2 regions of the Sporosarcina sp. YIM B06819 genome follow, and region 1 is predicted to be linked to the other one. Evidence: riboswitches for the same ligand, from Rfam matches in the RefSeq annotation. Region 1 holds a riboswitch; the other holds the start of a gene.

Region 1 (3,189 bases):
AAAAGAAGATGAGGCTAGTGTCATATAGACACCGATTCCTTTATTGGCACCGAGCCATTCTGAAATGACAGCGCCCATGACGCTATAGGTAGCTGCAATTTTTAAACCGGAAAAGAGAGAGGGAAGGGCATAGGGCCATTGCAACTTCCAAAAAATTTGCCGATTTGTTGCCCCTGTCATTTTCATATAATGCAATAAATCTCGGTCCGTTTGCCGCAAACCATCTAATGCGGCGATGGTAATTGGGAAAAAGCACACGAGTACAATAATAATCACTTTCGGCAACATACCGAATCCGAACCAGATGACGAGCAAAGGTGCCAACACGATAATCGGAATGTTTTGCGATAATATCAGTAACGGATAAAGGGCTTCCTGTAACACGGGTAGACGGAATAGCACTATGGCAACAGCTAGGCCTACGATGACGCCAATCGCATAACCAGTAAGTGTGAGACGGATAGTCGATAAGATATGACCAGAATAATGCGTCCAACCATGAATGACTTCTTGCCATACTTGTGTAGGGACGGGGAGTAACCATGCTGGAATATCAAATAGGTGACCGGCTATTTCCCATAGGATAAGTAAAAGGATGATGACCAATGTTGGTCGCCATCCTTTTTTTAATAAGTGTTTCAACGGTATTTCTCCGTCAATTTGTCCATGGAAGCACCATCTGGCTTATAAAATATTTTTACTTGTGAAATGATACTTAGTGAACCGATTGCAACCATGCGCTCATTCATTTTTTGTACAATAGCGAGTAACTCCGTCAAGTTACCTTCCATTGTCGTTTCTAGTGGTGATACTTGGTAAGGGACTCCAGACTCATCAATGACCGCAATAGCAGCGTCGACGTAAGGAATCACATCTTCTCCATTGGGTGTTTTCGGTATGATTTGAATACTCAACAGTGCGTTTGTCATAGTAACGCCTCCTTATTTGGGTAGAAATTCATTGGTAAAAGCATCTTCTGCGATAAATTCGCCGTCTAGTAAATCATTGTCATTCATCCACTCAGCGTAGTTTTGCCAAGTGCTCAGCTGTTGCTCACCCCAACGCGGTGCGTCGTCTTGGTATCGCGAAGAAATCCATTGCTGGCTTGCTTTGACGAGTTCTTCATCTAGATCAGGAACCGCTTTCGATAAAATCGATGCTGCTTCATCTGGATTGGCAATGGCGAATTCGTAGCCTTGCGTAACGGCCTTAACAAAAGAACGAACAGTGTCTGGGTTGTTGCTAATCATTTTTTCACTTGTCGTAATGACAGGCGTATAATAGTCAAGCTTGTCCGAGAAATCTTTTAAGTACTGCATATTTAGGTCAACTCCACGCAGTTCGGCTTCGATGCCTGTCCAGGCATAGTAAATCCATGCGAAGTCAATATCACGTTCGACTGCTGTGAAGAAGTCAGAATTCCCCATGTTGATAAATTCAACTTGCTCGACATCTGCCTGTTCTTTGTTCATTAATGAAGAAATGACCGCTTGTTCAACGGGAGCACCCCAGCCCCCATAGGTTTTTCCTTCATAATCCTTCGGGGATTCAATGCCGTCTTTCTTCAAAGAAGCAAACCCTGACGTATTATGCTGGAGAATGGCTGCGATGGACACGATAGGAATTTCTTGTGCACGTGCTTCTGTCAGCGATTCTTGTGCGCCAATGCCAAATTGTGCTTTATCTGCTGCTACAAGCTGGTCAGCACCTGCTTCACCAGGTAGCATTATTTCCACATCAAGTCCTTGTTGTTTAAAAAAGCCTTTTTCCTGTGCGACGTACAAGCCAGTATGGTTTGTATTTGGGGTCCAATCGAGTACAAATCGGATTTTTTCTAACTCGCCGTCTTTCTTTGATTCATTGCCAGTATCGGCACTACATGCTGTTAATAAGACACTTAGCATGACGAACAGCCAAACTTTTCTCAACTCTATTCCTCCTCTTAAATTCATAGCAATTACGCGTGAACGGTTGTCGCGGAAATCAATTACGCCATGACGTAAATCCGTACTGAGGTTTTATGTGTATTCTACTGAATAAACGCAAAAATGCGTTCTCCGGGCAACCGAAGAACGCATAAACAATAGACATAGCTAATGAGTATGTTCCCTCCGCTGGTGTCAACCAGATCAGGTTCTAAGGGTCTATACTTTCTGAGTAAATCTCAACCAGCTTGACTGGTCCCCCCACATAATTGGAATCATATGAATTTTTTTTAGTAATACATCTACTACTCTGCCACATTCATGCGAAGGAAGCAAGTACCAAATAAATAGAAGGGGATAAGGAGTAGAAATACTCTATGTAAATCGCGGCACTACTAGGCAAATCCCTAGTCGGATGGGCGTCGTATTATTTTCCACCTTCCGCCGAAAGTGCCCCTTACGCGGGACAGAGATGTGCCGCCCCTCTGTGAATAGTAGTATATCCATTTTTGCTAGATAATATTCCATGGAATAGAAAAAAGGACCAGGTATGTGATGACCCGATCCTTCCGCATTTCATTATTTACGAATCTTCTTAATCTCGTCAGCTACAAACTGTACACTCGTTCCGATGATAACTTGAATACTATGGGATCCGACAATGTTGATGCCAGGTACACCTGTGCTTTTGATCTTCTTTTGATCAACTTTATCCATATCTTTTACTTCGATACGTAAGCGTGTTATACAATTATCGACAGAAGTAACGTTAGCGTCTCCGCCTAGACCGTCATAAATTGTTGCAGCCATACCTGAGTATTTATTGCCCCCAGCTGAAGCAACTGGTCCGTCTTCTTGGATATCCTCATCATCTTCACGACCAGGCGTTTTCAGGTTGAATTTGACGATTAGGAAACGGAAAATCACGTAGTAAATAACTGCAAACACTAAACCTTGGACGATTAACATATAAGGCTGGTTAGCAAGTGGGTTTCTTGAACTTAAGAACATATCGACAAAACCAGCACTAAATCCAAACCCTGATGTCCAATGGAATGAAGCAGCGATAAATAAAGATAGACCTGTTAAAGCAGCATGAACAATATAAAGTGCTGGAGCTAAGAACATAAATGCAAATTCAATTGGTTCAGTAACACCTGTAAAGAATGCAGCAAATCCTGCTGCTATCATCAATGATGCTGTTTGTTTTTTACGTTTTGTTTTTGCAGTATGGTACATAGCAAGAGCAGCAGCTGGTAAACCA
Region 2 (3,189 bases), on a different contig from region 1:
GGAATCATTTGGGATGCGATGAGAATCGGATAGAATGCCTTTCGTACGCCCGGACTGGCAGACATCCACACTGCTATTATGGACCCTGCAACGATTGAAATGATAAGCCCGATGATGATCGTTAGCAAAGTCGCTGGCAAATGATTCAGTAATAATACTTCCTTTAGCTCCCAAAACCGACCTAAGATTTGAATGGGAGAAGGCAGGATGAACGGTTTGTCGTAAAGGCGTGCACCTAGCTCCCAAAAACAGACGAACAGTATGAAAATCATAAGGGAAGAAGTATTTTTCATACGTGTACCTCGCTCCGCAGATTACTAAGCAACCGCTCTTTCAGTTCGAGCATTTCGGGATGATGTAAATCAATACGTGTTCGTCGTCTTGCAAGAGGTACTTCGATCTCTTCGATTGAATTGACCGGTTTATTTTTCAATAGAAAAATACGATCGGATAGAAATAAGGCTTCTTCGACATCATGGGTTATGAATAAAACCGTAACTTGTCGCTTTTTCCATTGGTCGATCAACCATTCCTGCATGGAGAGCCGTGTGATGGCATCGAGTGCTGAAAAAGGTTCATCCAACAGTAGTAAGGGATTGCCAGACAAGACTGCGCGTAGAAAAGCTACACGCTGTTTCATACCACCTGATAATTCGGCTGGATAACGGTCTTCTGTTCCGGCAAGCCCAAATTCATGCAATAGTGGCTGGACCAGTTCACGTGCGGGCTGCTTATCCATCCCTGAGATTTCAAGTGGGAGGCAGGCATTTTCTAAAATGGTTCGCCACGGTAGAAGTAGATCTTGTTGTGGCATATAGCCTACTTTTCCAAGGCGATTGCCGTCTGGATTGTCCGCAAGTGAAATGGTCCCTGCTGTAGGTTCATCCAACCCGGTAACAAGGCGGAAAATCGTACTTTTTCCCGAGCCACTCACACCGACAATCGAAATGAATTCGCCAGGATGGATGGTAAATGACAGTCCATCGAGTATGTTGCTAGCGGATGGATAATTAAATGAAATACGGTCAAACGCCAACATGAAAACTTTTTTCTCCAGGCCACATCTGTTTGTCGTTTGCCATATCCCAGAACATGTATTCAAAACGTGTCGTATTAAGGAAAATTTCTTCGAGTTTCAACAGTTCATGTTCAGGTTTACCAGCCGCAGCTTTATCCATCAATTCGATGCACCAACTAGCGAGTTCACCGAATTCGTCTGATGAATACATGCGGACCCAATCTCCGTATAACGGATGATCTTTGGCACCTGGAATAGCATTCAGCTCCTTGCCAATTTCCCAATAACTCCACGCACAAGGAAGCAATGCCGCAATGACTTCTGCAACTGTCCCATTTTGGCAAACATGCAACATATAATGCGTGTACGCAAGCACAATAGGGGACGGCTTTGCGGCTTCAAGTTCTTGTACCGAAATACCAAATCGTTGTGCATAGCTTCGGTGTAGGGCCATTTCGGTGTTCAACGTACCATCAAGTAGCGTTGCAAACTTGCCCATCGTTTCCAAATCGTCCGCTTTAACAGCGCCAATCGCAAACACTTTTGCGTAGTCAATTAAATACAAGTAATCTTGCACCATATAAAATCTAAATTTATCCGGATCGAGCGTCCCATCACCAATACCTTGCACAAATGGATGGCTATGATTCTGTCTCCAGATTGGTAAGGTCTTTTCAAGCAAGCGGTCAGTAAATTTCATAACTAAAACACTCCCTTTTTATTTTTATCCAATCAATCCGCCGGAGGCTTTAACTTTACTTGGAAGAATAAAGTTAAAAACCCACTCCTTGAAGAAGAAGTGGGTTGTGGACAGTCAAAAATATCCGGAAGATAGACCGGCAGAATTTCTTGTCAGCACCTCTTCCTTACGCTGGTATTAACCAGTTCAAGTTATAAGGGTCAAGGCACATGCCTCTCTCAGCTCTGTTAGAGCACCCCTAGCGGTGGATCTTATGCAATTGGACTTGCCCCCATTATAGGCATATGTAAATCACAAGGTCAACCATTAGTATGGAAATAGGAGGAAAAGTGGCAATGGATTCATTTTTTCGGCCTAGTCCTGTAAAGTAGTAGCAAAGAGGGTCGAAAGGGGACAAGACATTGAAATTTTTCCATACGGCGGATTGGCATTTAGGCAAACTAGTTCAAGGAGTTTATATGACAGATGGGCAGCGCTATGTGCTGGATCAGTTTATTGAAGCGATAAAAGAAGAGAAGCCAGATGCGGTTATTATCGCAGGAGATTTGTATGACCGGGCAGTACCGCCAACTGAGGCAGTTGCGTTGCTCGATGAGGTACTTGAAAAAATAATACTAGAATTGAAGACGCCTGTTCTTGCAATCGGCGGCAATCATGATAGCCCGGGGAGGCTGAACTTCGGTAGCGGTTTGATGCGGGCTAACGGTTATCATATTGCTGGTCAAATGGCGAAGGACATTGAGCCAGTCGTTCTGTCGGATGAATTCGGTGAAGTTCATTTCCACCTAGTGCCGTTTGCAGACCCTTCCGTTGTGAAACATCTTCACGATGATGCCACAATTTCCAATCATAATGATGCAATGAAAAAAGTAACAGAAAGTATTTGTGCAAACTTGCAGGAAAACGCGCGTCATGTTTTTGTTGGACATGCATTCGTGACTTCTCACGGAGAAAGTGAAGCGAACACGAGCGATTCGGAACGTCCGCTAGCTATTGGGGGCGCTGAATATGTATCAGCACATCTATTCGAGCCATTCCATTATACAGCACTCGGTCACTTACATCAGGCGCATTATGTGTTGAATGAAACTGTTCGCTATGCAGGTTCGCCCATGAAATATTCCATTTCAGAACAACATCACAACAAAGGATTTTTTGTTGTTGAACTTGATGCTGAAGGACAAGTGGTTGTTGAAAAACGGGAACTGATACCCCAGCATGATATGCGGACAGTGGAAGGCACAATGGAGGACATTTTATTGCATGCCATTAGTGAAGATTATGTATTCGTTAAGTTGCTAGATGACACGCCGGTTTTATTCCCAATGGAAAAGGTTCGGTCGGTCTATCCGAATGCAATGCATGTTGAACGGAAAATGTTTATGCCGTTAAGGAATGAAGAGAATGAACAGCGGATTGACCATGGAAAACAGGATGATGTGGCACTTTTTAAAGCATTTTACGAGGAAAT

Evidence for each region. Region 1 has a riboswitch for thiamine pyrophosphate ahead of R2B72_RS13675 (ABC transporter substrate-binding protein). Riboswitches for the same ligand answer to the same signal wherever they lie in the genome.
Region 2: another riboswitch for thiamine pyrophosphate. It lies ahead of tenA (thiaminase II); the one in region 1 lies ahead of R2B72_RS13675 (ABC transporter substrate-binding protein).

What each region holds. Positions count from the first base shown of each region.
Region 1 covers NZ_JAWLIQ010000020.1:5,755-8,943, forward strand. The annotation lists gene R2B72_RS13665 (ABC transporter permease) at 1-642, opposite strand, end outside; gene R2B72_RS13670 (MTH1187 family thiamine-binding protein) at 639-929, opposite strand; gene R2B72_RS13675 (ABC transporter substrate-binding protein) at 942-1,952, opposite strand; TPP riboswitch at 2,090-2,198, opposite strand; gene nagE (N-acetylglucosamine-specific PTS transporter subunit IIBC) at 2,505-3,189, opposite strand, start outside.
Region 2 covers NZ_JAWLIQ010000001.1:95,312-98,500, forward strand. The annotation lists gene R2B72_RS00520 (ABC transporter permease) at 1-293, opposite strand, end outside; gene R2B72_RS00525 (ABC transporter ATP-binding protein) at 290-1,039, opposite strand; gene tenA (thiaminase II) at 1,026-1,718, opposite strand; TPP riboswitch at 1,865-1,968, opposite strand; gene R2B72_RS00535 (exonuclease SbcCD subunit D) at 2,120-3,189, shown strand, end outside.